3 regions of the Endozoicomonas sp. ALC020 genome follow, and region 2 is predicted to be linked to each of the others. Evidence: predicted binding sites of a transcription regulator. Region 2 holds the regulator's gene; each other region holds the start of a gene.
What was found. Region 2 encodes PhoB, which activates phosphate uptake and scavenging genes when phosphate is short. Its sites were predicted from a motif close to TGTCATANNNNTGTCANA; they were not measured.

Region 1 (4,119 bases), 2.1 Mb from region 2:
TGGTGGGAACCAGGCGCAGCATTTCTTCTGTGGTGCTGACGATAATGGGCAGTGCCAGAATAGCCAGTGCAATGGCACCTGCCCAACCAGAAAAGGAGCCGGTGGTGACCACCACAACCTTGTAGACAAACAGGCCGACCAGAATAGAAGGTGCGCTCATCAACATACCGTTGAGAAAGCGCAGTGCTTCAGCAATTTTTGAACTCTTGTCGGATTCAGACAGCCAGGTACCAGCCAATACACCCAGAGGTGCGGCGATCAGAATACCAAGAGCGGTCAGAATCAAACTGCCAACAATGGCGTTTTTCAGGCCACCGTGGCTACCGGGTCCGGGAGTGAGTTCGGTGAAGACATGCAGACCCATGCCGGAAATACCTTTTCCGACCAGGCTGTATAGTACGCTGGCCAGAACCACCAGGCCAAACAGTGCACAGAAGGTACAGAAGCCGATGAAAGCGTAGTTCTTGAGTTTCCTGACTGGCATTATCGCTTCCTCAACAGCAGACGGGCAGTACCCATCACAATAAAGGTGAGTACAAACAGTACCAGGCCCAGACTGATCAGAGCCGAGATGTGCATCTCATTAGTCGCTTCGTTGAACTGCTGCGCAATCGTAGAAGAAATAGAGCTCGCAGGCATGAACAGTGAAGTCTCTATACGGTTGGCGCCGCCTATTACAAAGGCAACTGCCATGGTTTCTCCCAGGGCACGACCCAGGCCGAGGATTCCGGCACCCACTGCGGCATTCTTGATACTTGGCAGCAGCACTCGGGTAATGACTTCATAGGGCGTAGCGCCAACACCGTATGCTGCTTCTCTGACCACATTGGGAATGGTTTTCAGGGCGTCACGAGTTAAAGCCGTAATAATGGGCAAAATCATGAACGACAGAATGATGCCCGCCGTTAGTAGACCTATACCGATGGGGGGACCGTCAAACCAGTGGCCAATCAGAGGCAGGCCAACCAGGTTTTCCAGTGCCCAGAATTGGAAGCCTTCTGAGAACCAGGGTGCGAAGACAAAAAGACCCCATATACCGTAAATAATACTGGGTACAGCGGCCAGCAGCTCAATGGCCATGCTCACGGGGCGACTGATCCAGTCGGGGGCCAGCTCGGCCAGGAAGATCGCTGTGCCCAGACCGACAGGAATGGCAATAATAATGGCGATAAGCGAAGAAACCAGGGTGCCATAAATAGCAGAAGCGGCACCAAACTCACTGTTTACCGGGTCCCAGACATTACGAAATACAAAGCCGGGGCCAAACTCGGAGAGAGCCAGCCAACCGCCGTCGATCAGGGAAAGGATAATCCCGATCAACACCAGAAAAATCAGAATGGCGCTGGTGAAGCTCAGTCTGTAGAAGATTGAGTCACCCTTTATAGCGCTGGGCATCGCAGTTAAAAGCATAAGCTACAACAAGACAGCTGACCAGCGCTATGCTGATCAGCTGTCGTTCGTTTCCTGTTTAAGAAAGGCTAGAATAACCGGTTACTTGATAATGGTTTGTCCGTTGCTAGTCAAGTCTTCTTTCCAGACATTCTCTACCATGTTAACTACGCTTTCCGGCATTGGGATGTAGTCCAGACCTTCTGCAAGTTCGCCGCCTTTCTCGTAGCTCCACTCGAAGAAGTCGATGATTTGCTCAGCTTTCTCGGCGTCAGCCTGATCTTTATGCATCAGGATGAAGGTCGCTGCTGTCATAGGCCAGGAGTCAGCACCAGGCTGGTTGTTCAGCAGCAATTCGAAGCCCGGAGCATTCTCCCAGTCGGCATTGGCAGCGGCAGCCTGGAAGGTTTCCATGCTTGGCTTCAGGAACTTGCCATCAGCACTGGCCAGCTGGGTGTAGGTCAGGTCGTTTTGTTTTGCAAAGGCATATTCTACATAACCGATAGCACCACGGGTACGGCCCACGAAGTTGGCGACACCAGCGTTACCGTTACCACCGATAGTGGTAGCTGCTTTTGGCCAGGTGATGTCGGTGTTTCTGCCGATATTCTCACTCCACTCCGAGCTGATCTGGCTCAGGTAATCGGTGAAGTTGTAGGTGGTACCGGAACCATCGGAACGATGGACGACATAGATAGCCTGGGCAGGAATCTCAAGATCCGGGTTCAGAGCAGTGATGCGCTCGTCATTCCACTTCTTGATTTTACCCAGGTAGATGTCTGCCAGGACTTCACCGGTCAGCTTCAGAGCACCGGACTCAATGCCAGGTACGTTGATCACTGGAACAATAGCGCCCATCACCATTGGGAACTGGATCATCTCTTCTTTATCCAGTCGCTCTTCATTCAGAGGTGCGTCGCTGGCGCCAAAGTCGACGGTCTTGGCAGTGATCTGACGGATACCACCGCCGGAACCGATGGCCTGGTAGTTGATGCGAATACCGGTTTCTTTCTGGTATTCCTCAGCCCATTTGGCATAGATCGGATGTGGGAAACTGGCTCCCGCACCGTTGATAACTTCTGTCTTGGCAGATGCAGAGAAGGACGCTGCAGCCAACATGGAGGACATTACAATAGACTTCAGAAACTTCACTTCTATTCTCCCCGAGAAACTCGCTTGGAGTGTACTTGCGTTTACAAAGAAAAATCTTTTGCCGTGCCTTAATCTGTCAGTGGGTTGTGCAAAATATTTTTCTGTTACCTCAAAATTTGATGGGTGCAAGGATAGGGGGTGAATATTTCAGTAATGTTACAGGTTTGTTTGGATTTTATGAAAATGACAGTTTTTGACTCCAGGGTGTCTGTCCTGTCTTTTTGGCATTCCGGAGAAAAAAGAAAAAAAAGACACCCATAAATTTGCTTCCCCATCCACCTGGTCTACTTTTTCACCCATCACTGATTTTTTACCCAGACAGGTGAGTTCATGGCTCAGGCCCGCAATACTCTGATTGACCCCGGCTCAACGCCTTATTACCACTGCATGGCAAGATGTGTTCGTCAGGCTTACCTCTGTGGAGAGAACCACCTGACTGGCAAGAATTACGAGCATCGCCGCCAATGGGTGGTGGATAAACTTCAGGAACTGGTTTCAGTCTTTGCTATCGAAGTTTGCGCTTACGCTGTCATGTCGAATCATTATCATGTGGTTTTGCACATCAATCAGTCATCTGCCAGGAGCTGGTCACGGAATGAAGTGCTGCATCGTTGGACGACCTTGTTCAGAGGTCCACTTCTGGTGCAAAGGCATCTGGCCGCTGACAAACTGGGCAGCGCTGAATTGGCCCGTATTGATGAATATGCTGAGGAATACCGGCGTCGTTTAGCGGATATCAGCTGGTTTATGCGCTGCCTGAATGAACATCTTGCTCGTGAGGCCAATAAAGAAGACGAGTGTAAAGGACGCTTCTGGGAAGGTCGCTTTAAAAGCCAGGCATTGCTGGACGAAGCAGCGTTACTGACCTGCATGACCTACGTTGACTTGAATCCGATTCGGGCTGGAAAGGCAGAAATACCGGAAGAGTCGAACTACACGTCGATTCAGGAACGGGTGGAGCAGGTTACACATTCTGAGACTAAAAAACAGCCGCTGACCCTGAAACCTTTCTGTTTGCAGGGACAGGAAACGGACGTTGCCCTTCCCTACCTTCTTCACGACTATCTGGAACTGGTTGACTGGAGTGGCCGCATTGTCAGGACAGATAAGAAAGGTTCCATCCCGTCGCATATCCCTCGTATTCTTGAAAGACTGGAAATTGATCCGGATGAGTGGCTGAAAACCATGCAATGGAATAATCGTTTTTATCGGGCAGTTGGCCGTCTGGAGGCGATGAAGGCTTATGCACTTGAAGCCGGACAGAAGTGGCTTCGAGGTTTAAATGTCTGTAGTCGTTTGTATATGATAGGTTAGCGTAGAAGTCAGTTAAGACGTCAAAGACCCTCTCTTTATCTCTCTTCGACTCATGTCGGAATGAATTTGCATTGTCTGAATTATGGCTTGAACAGCCTCTGTTCGTTGGATGGCGATGTGTGGCTCAATGATACGCTACTTGAAGATAGATTTTCTGATCCTTTTTGGGAATACAGTTTTTGAAGGTCTTGTTTTTATTTTTATGGGTGTCTTATTTTTTTAGGGAATACAGTTTTTGAAGGTCTTGTTTTTATTTTTATGGGT
Region 2 (4,119 bases):
TCTGGTGAGTTGGCAGGATCATTCGAAAACAGACATTGCAGCAAAATGGCTTCTATCAGGGAGGTTCTGCTGATCTGTGGTGGCCGACCCAGAGTGTTTGCACGAAGTGTATTGCCTCACAGCAGTCTTATTGGCACGAACAGAGAGCTGCTGCAACTGGGCACTAAGCCCCTGGGGGAGTTTTTATTTAATCATCCCGGTATGCGTCGGGGACCATTTGAGGTAGCGGAACTGCCGGCTCGTCAGTTTAATCCTCATCTGGTTGAAAAATACTCTGATGAAACAGCCTGGGGAAGGCGGTCGTTATTTTATTTGCACGAAAAGTCTATATCTGTTTGTGAAATCTTTTTGCCGGACCTGTCTGAACAGACAGAGAAGCACTCCAGAGTCATGTCGAAGCATCCTGAACCCTGAAGCTCTACAAGAATGATTGTTTGTCGAAGCACTTACCTCGTGAAATATAGAGATTTCCGCAGTCGGTCTGGTCATGGCCTGATTGAGAACCTGGCCTGACCTGATAAACTGGCGATGCGGGTCATGATTCAGGGCGATGAGCAATAAGAATCTCAGCGATGATAATAAAGATGCAGATAAGCAGCTAAATATTATGATGCAATTCAGAAAACCAATGGCGGTATTGGCAGGCACTGAAGTAGTTCTGCAACGATTTCCCCGTTTAAAAGATTTCTTACGGCTGGCCCGGCTGGACCGGCCTATTGGTATTTATCTGTTGTTCTGGCCTACTATGTGGGCACTCTGGGTGGCGGCAGAAGGTGTACCGAGTCTGAAGAATCTGGTGATTTTTTCGGTCGGCGTGGTTTTGATGCGCAGTGCAGGCTGCGTTATTAATGACTTTGCTGACAGGAAAGTGGACGGCCATGTTAAGAGAACACAGCATCGACCGCTGGTAACGGGTAAAATTCAGGAAAAAGAAGCGCTGATCTATTTCTCCGGTATGGTACTTTTGTCTTTCATTCTTGTACTCTTTACCAATACTCTTACCGTCCAGCTCTCTTTTGCCGGATTATTGCTGGCCTCGGCTTACCCTTTTGCCAAAAGACACACTCATCTGCCTCAGGTGGTTTTGGGGGCTGCTTTTGGCTGGTCGATACCCATGGCTTTTGCGGCTCAGAGTGGCTCGTTGGGAAACATCGTCTGGCTGATGTTTCTGGCCAATCTCTTCTGGACAGTGGCTTACGATACTCAATACGCCATGGTGGATCGTGACGATGATCTGAAAGTAGGTATCAAGTCCACAGCCATTCTATTTGGCGAGATGGATAACCTGATTGTTGGTTGCCTGCAGGTACTTACCTTGATGACACTGGCCATGGCAGGCCATCAACTGGAGTTAGGTGCTCTCTATTATCTCTCATTGTTGGCTGTCGCAGCCCTTTTCGTTTACCAGCAATGGTTAACCCGTCGTCGTGAGCGTGAAGCCTGCTTCAAGGCGTTTCTTAGTAACCACTGGGCCGGAGCCATTGTATTTGCAGGTTTCGTGTTGAGTTATCTTTGATCTTCAATCCGGCTTAGAGCCCGGTAAGTATTGCTACTTATGGTGGCTGTGGGGATAAATGGCGAAAAGCCTTACCCTGTAAACCCTGAGGGATCTTTTTATTTTTAAGCTGCAATATCAGCCTTTAGTGTGTCATCTGCCTGTAACATTTCAAAGGTGTAATGTCCGGTGTATAGTGCGGTTGATCAAAGTAGTGAGAAACAGCCTGAGCGATAGGAAAGGTGCTGTCCTGAGACACTACCATCCTGATATAGCCCTAATGAGCTTCAGCTGATAGATGCCAGAACGTCACCGCCGAAATCGAATCGACAGATAACAGGTAGAGATTAATGCCAGGAAAGACCATTCTGATCGTAGATGACGAAGCACCGATTCGCGAAATGGTGACCGTTGCTCTGGAAATGGCAGGGTATGACTGTCTTGAGGCAGCAGATGCCAGAGAAGCGCACTCTCTGATTGTGGATAACAAACCCGATCTGATCTTGCTGGACTGGATGTTACCAGATGTCTCTGGAATTGAACTGGCCCGTCGTCTGAAGCGCAATGAGCTGACCTCTGAAATACCCATTGTTATGTTGACGGCCAAAGGTGAAGAAGACCACAAAATCCAGGGACTTGAAACCGGTGCCGATGACTACATCACCAAGCCTTTTTCTCCCCGCGAGCTGGCTGCTCGTTTAAAAGCGGTTCTCCGTCGTACAGGCGGATTTGATAACCAGTCTCCCATTGTCATCAAGGGATTGGAGCTGGACCCTGTCAGCCACAGAGTCTCTATTGATGGCTCACCTGCTGAAATAGGACCTACCGAGTACCGTTTGCTGCAGTTTTTCCTGACGCACCAGGAGCGTGCCTATACCCGTGGGCAGTTACTGGATCAGGTCTGGGGTGGCAACGTTTATGTGGAAGAGCGAACCGTTGATGTACACATTCGACGCTTGCGTAAGGCCTTAGGTGATAACTACGAAGCCTTTGTGCAAACGGTTCGTGGTACTGGATATCGTTTCTCAACGAGGGTGTAAACCTTTTATGCTCAGTGCTCAGCAGTTATCTGGCCGGGAGTAATATGACAACAATTTCAAAAACCCATTTGCTGAGCCGCATGATCGCCTACGTGATTGTCGGGTTTTCCCTGGGCTGGTTGTTTGGAGAGCCTTTTTTAGGACTCTGTGTGGTCATGGGAGGTTATTTTGTCTGGAGCTTCCGTCAGCTTTTCAAGCTGCTGGACTGGCTGAATGACCCCAAGGCCAGGAGCAAAGAGCCTCCTGAGAGTAAAGGGTTCTGGGGGCAAATTTTTGATGGTATCTATCGATTGCAAAAACAGCACAGTCGTTCCCGGCAAAAGCTGGCCGGAGTGATTGAACGTGTTCAGGAATCAACTGCTGCGCTGAACGACGGTGTTGTAATGATAGATAATCAGAGCAACCTGGAATGGTGGAATCCCGCCGCTGGAACTTTGATAGGGCTTAAGACGCCTGACGATCAGGGGCAGTTGATTACCAATCTGCTACGTGATCCAAGGTTTGTCGACTACTTTGAGCAGGGTGGTTATCAAAAAGCTCTTGAGATCCCCTCGCCAATCAACCCTGATCATCAACTGCAATTTAATATAACGGTTTATGGCAAAGGCAATCGTCTCATGACCGTTAGAGATGTCACGCGCTTGAATCAGCTGGAAGTCATGAGAAAAGACTTTGTTGCCAATGTCTCCCATGAACTGAGAACACCACTGACGGTTGTGTCTGGATACATCGAAACCATGCTGGACAGTCTGGGCCCGGATTCAGGTCTGCCCCCTGTTTGGGAAAAAGCACTGAACAGGATGCAGGAGCAGTCGCTGAGAATGCAGAATCTGGTGGCAGACCTGCTGTTGCTGTCCAAACTGGAGTCGGCTGAAGCTCAGGCAGACGAGAATGGGGTTCATGTTAAAACCCTGCTCAGCAGTATCGTTGAAGACGGATGTGCACTCAGTGGTGAAAGCCAGCATCAGATTTCTCTGGATTGTCCTGAAGATGTCTTTTTGGCAGGCAGCAGTAATGAGTTGCGCAGTGCCTTCTCGAATCTGGTCTTTAATGCCGTGCGCTATACACCCGAGGGTGGGAAAATACTTGTGCGCTGGTGGCAGGACGGGGAAGGCGGACATATGATGGTAGAAGACAATGGTGTCGGTATTGATCCAATGCATATTCCGAGGTTGACTGAGCGCTTTTACCGGATTGATAAAAGTCGTAGCCAGAATACCGGGGGAACGGGGCTTGGCCTGGCTATCGTCAAGCACGTCATGCTGAGACACGGAGGCAAACTCACGATCAGCAGTCACCCAGGAAAAGGCAGCCGCTTTATTTGCCACTTTCCGGAAAAATGCCTTGAGTTGGAACACTCATGAAAGCAGAAAAGGGCCGGTGGCACCTTTTCTGCTTTTAGGACTACCATCAAAAAATGAATAATCTTTTCATGGTTTCATCATTCGCGAACAGTCTGTTGTACTACAGACTGATCCTGACTATCTTTACTCTGAAACGCTAATCCCCGGGAGCTGGCAGGGTGGTGGATTTTAACCATCCTGCAAAGACCGGGCTTGCGTATTTGTATTTTCTTTACTAGTT
Region 3 (4,119 bases), 460 kb from region 2:
CTTTCAACACTGACTGGCAAAGCAGACTGACCTTCACTGAAGCTCAGGTCTTCCGGACGAATCCCCAGAATCACTTTTCTCGTTGTTGACTCAGTCACTGGCAGAGAGAGTGGCTGGTTGGCCAGTACGACCTGATTCTTTTTGTTGGTATCACCTTCCAGAAAGTTCATGGCGCCAACAAATTCAGCAACGAAGCGAGAGGCTGGCTGTTTGTAAATTTCTTCCGGTGTGCCTATCTGTTCTATGTTTCCGTGATTCATCACCACGATGCGATCAGCCATAGCCATGGCTTCTTCCTGGTCATGGGTCACTATAATGGTGGTAATGCCCAGTTTTCTTTGCAGCTTACAGATCGTTTCCCGCAACTTGATTCTGACTTTGGCATCCAGGGCCGAGAGGGGTTCATCGAGCAACAACAACCCCGGAGAGAGTGCCAGAGCCCTTGCCAGTGCTACACGCTGTTGTTGACCGCCAGAAAGCTGAGAGGGAAATTTGGGGCCGGAATCCTGCAGGCCGATAATATCCAGCCATTGGTTCACGCTGCCCTCAACTTCACGTTTGGATTGACCCTGGTTTTTCAAACCAAAACCGATATTTTCTGAAACACTCAGGTTGGGGAACAGGGCATAGGATTGAAAGACAATGCCGAAGTCTCTTTGTTCAGGTGGGAGTGCTGTTATGTTGGTGCCATCCTGCCAGATCTCTCCCTGTTTACAGGCTTCCAATCCGGCAATCATTCTCAACAGCGTCGTCTTTCCGCAACCCGAGGGGCCGAGAAAACAGATGAATTCACCCTTATTAACGGACAGGGAAATCTCTTTGAGAGCGGTGAAATCGCCGAAGCGTTTCCCCAGGTTTTCGATGGTGAGAAAGGGTTTCATAGCGTTAACTTCCTAAAGCTCCAAACCTGAAAAGCCGTTTATTCCCGTTGGGGAATAAACGGCACTTTCTGTGTAACTAGTGTGATATCACGACTTGGGTTCGGACATATGATCGAAACGCTTGGACCACTCAGCAAGTACAGTCTCACGCTCACTGGCCATTTCACCAAAGTCCAGATCCACCATGGCGCTTTCTACATCTGGATAGTTAGGTACTTCTTTACGGACGTCTTTGTGACCGACAACGGGGTAAGCCTCTACATAATGCTCATTCGCTTCCTGGCTGAGAGACCAGTCGATCAGTTTTTTTGCAGCTGCAGCCTTGTCGGTACCTGCAACCAGACCCACTGACTCCACATCCCAGCCAATGCCACCTTTTGGCAGAATCAGATCCAGTGGCGCGCCCTGGCTTTTCAGTTGAGCTCCACGAACTGCCATGGAAATACCAATAGCCACTTCACCCATGGCAGCCTGAACACAGGGCTTGGAACCTGAGTGAGTGTATTGGGACATGTTGTTGTTCAGCTTATCCATATAGGCCCAGCCTTTGTCTTCACCCATGCTCTGCAGCCAGGCGGAAACCTGCATATAGCCAGTGCCGGAAGAGGCCGGGTTAGGCATGGCAATCTGGCCCTGATAGACCGGATCAAGCAGGTCTTGCCAGGATTGAGGCTTGGGCAGTTTTTTGGCTGCGGCTACCGCTTCGTTGTAGCAAATGACATTGAAATAGGCCTGGTTGCCAAACCAGGCTTTAGCGGCATCAGGATCAACCAGCTGAGTCTTGATTTGATCCAGACCTCTGGGCTTGTAGGTGCCCAGTACGCCTTCGTCCTTCAGCAGTGCCATGCTGGAACCGGCCAGACCCCATACGACGTCTGCCCTGCTGTTATCTTTTTCTGCCAGCAGTTTAGCGGTCATGATACCGGTAGAGTCCCGTACCCATTTGATGCTGATATCGGGATTATCCTGCTCAAAGGCTTTCTTGTAGCGATTCAGAATGTCGGTCTCAAAAGCAGTATAAACCGTCAATTCCACAGGAGATGCAGCGAAAGATGAAGCGCTGAAAATTGAAGTTGTTGCCAGGGTCAGGGCTGTCAGGTGTTTTTTCATGGAGCTCTCTCCAGTCGGATAATCATTTTGTTCTGGCTAAGACCAGAAGGGATATCGCGATTCTACGAGAGAGAAATGACTAAAATATTACAGATCTTTTTCGACTCTGTGACAGTTTCCTGCAACATGGCCAACTCCTGGTCGTCGGAGGCTGTGCAATCAGGCGGCGGTTCGGCAGAGTGCCCAGAACCAGGGCGGGGTCTTTGGCACCATTATTACGGTGGCGGGGATTGGGGCTGCTGCGCTGTTTTAGTCGCCGGGCAGCCAGTCGTCATCTGTGATCTGTTCAAAGGTCCATGGGCATTGGCCGGGAAAGCTTTTTTTGCTCAGCTTCTGGCTTTCACTGCGAGCGTAATTGTTCATCTGCTTAACCGCTTGCCGACAAGCATCGGAATATGCACCCGCCAATAACTCCACGATCATGGGCTGTAAATGAGGGTGTTTTGAAATTTGCTTTTCAATCGCTGCTCTGGAATTGTAGATACTTGGCATCCACGTCTGGACAACCTTATCCTCTACCCACAAATCTTTCAGAATCCGTTTCTGATAATCGTATTTGAGAAGATGTAAAACCAATACCGATAAATGAGACTCAAGAGTATCTCTGGTACTGCCCATTTCGTACTCCATCGCCTCCAACAGATTGTCAATGTCGAGTTTGTGAAATTGTCGCTGAGCCAGCAGCTCCCGTTGCTGGCTTAGCCAGGCGGTGTAGTCGGTTTTGTATAAATCAGTCATCATCAGCCTCCGGCAGCCAGCCATCTTCCATGATTTCGTCATAGGTCCATGGGCACTCAGACGGGAAAGCGTCGGGTCTGCACTGCATCTCGTTGGCAGCAAGCTTTCGGGCGTACTGATAGGCTTTTGGCAAAATCTCGTCCAGTTTACTATTGAGAGCGGGATTTTCTTCAAGCTCATGCTCAATGGCAATACGTTGTTTACTGATACTGGTTGACCAGCTTCGGAACCATTGATCCATCTCATGCAAATCATTTTTTTTACGCTGCATCTGCCATTTAAGCGAGTGCATGAGTAATTGAGACAAACGGCTCTGTACTGAACGATAACGGGCTCTACCCATGTCCTCAACTTCCTCGACCAGGTTGTCCATATCAAGTTCATCGAAACGGCCTTGCCTGATAAGCTCGGCTTGTCGATAAGACCATGTGTAGAAATCAGTGTCATACAAGTTTTCCATAAATCACCTCCATTGCCCTACCACTGTAGGCAAATAACATAGGGGAATCAAAATGAATTGCTAAAGCACAGATGCTTTTGCCGGGGCTTTGCCCGTGGTTTTGGGCTGGTCAATTTGGTCATTGATGCCAGGGAGAACCGTCAATATCGCAAAGAAATGATGGGTTTGCTGAAAGATTTATCGAATGAGCGTAAAACCCCGTACTTTAATAGGGTGTCGCAAAACTCTGGTTCCCACGGACCAGCACGGGAACGAGTTTTTGGAGTTGTGCGACACCCTCTTTACGACAGGGAGGATGTCAAAGGATGTTTTCAATATTCTTTTCTGCAATGCCGGGAGCCAGGGTCATGCCCTTGCCACCGATGGCCGTGAGAAAATGAATTTTGTCGTCTATATGATCCTGGTAGTAGTGATCGGTTTTACTCTGGCAATAATAACCTGCCCAATATTCCGCGATATCCCAGCAAGGAAGCTCAACAATGTTTCTGGCTTCTGTCAGCATCCGTTCATTGATGGATTGATTCATTGTGAAGGAGAGTTTCTCTGCCTCGCGGGCATCGGCGTACTCGTGTGAGTCGCCAATGATGATGGACCCGTCAAGCTCCTGTTTGAACAGAATATGTATCCCGTACTTATCCAGCTCTGAGTCTTTTTCTCCGGCACTCCAGGAAGGCAAGTTGCGAAAGCTCTCATAGCGTCTGATAGTCCTGCCCGAAAGCAAATTGCCATTGAGACTGACGCTCTTCAGTGGTTTGGTACGCATCATTTGGAGCTTGACCAGCTCAATATCACTGTTGAGAAAGCGTGATGGAAACAGGGTTTTGAAATCATGCCCGTTACAGACTATCGCTTTTGAAGCCCGGTATTGCTCACCAGCTGAATCCATACTGATGACTTCATCCTGCCCGGTTTCCATGCTGATGATTTGGG

Region 1: the regulator PhoB is predicted to act here: its motif matches at 2,685-2,702, upstream of pstS (phosphate ABC transporter substrate-binding protein PstS).
Region 3: the regulator PhoB is predicted to act here: its motif matches at 2,066-2,083, upstream of ACOJUO_RS10930 (putative 2-aminoethylphosphonate ABC transporter substrate-binding protein).

Annotation. Positions count from the first base shown of each region.
Region 1 is NZ_CP184830.1:492,748-496,866, reverse strand. Features, by position in the region: gene pstA (phosphate ABC transporter permease PstA) at 1-484, opposite strand, end outside; gene pstC (phosphate ABC transporter permease subunit PstC) at 484-1,410, opposite strand; gene pstS (phosphate ABC transporter substrate-binding protein PstS) at 1,492-2,541, opposite strand; gene ACOJUO_RS01790 (transposase) at 2,872-3,855, shown strand.
Region 2 is NZ_CP184830.1:2,544,979-2,549,097, forward strand. Features, by position in the region: gene ACOJUO_RS08995 (chorismate--pyruvate lyase family protein) at 1-414, shown strand, start outside; gene ubiA (4-hydroxybenzoate octaprenyltransferase) at 629-1,516, shown strand; gene phoB (phosphate regulon transcriptional regulator PhoB) at 1,846-2,535, shown strand; gene phoR (phosphate regulon sensor histidine kinase PhoR) at 2,580-3,899, shown strand.
Region 3 is NZ_CP184830.1:3,003,112-3,007,230, forward strand. Features, by position in the region: gene ACOJUO_RS10925 (putative 2-aminoethylphosphonate ABC transporter ATP-binding protein) at 1-881, opposite strand, end outside; gene ACOJUO_RS10930 (putative 2-aminoethylphosphonate ABC transporter substrate-binding protein) at 969-1,991, opposite strand; gene ACOJUO_RS10935 (DUF29 domain-containing protein) at 2,241-2,732, opposite strand; gene ACOJUO_RS10940 (DUF29 domain-containing protein) at 2,722-3,189, opposite strand; gene ACOJUO_RS10945 (TIGR03364 family FAD-dependent oxidoreductase) at 3,488-4,119, opposite strand, start outside.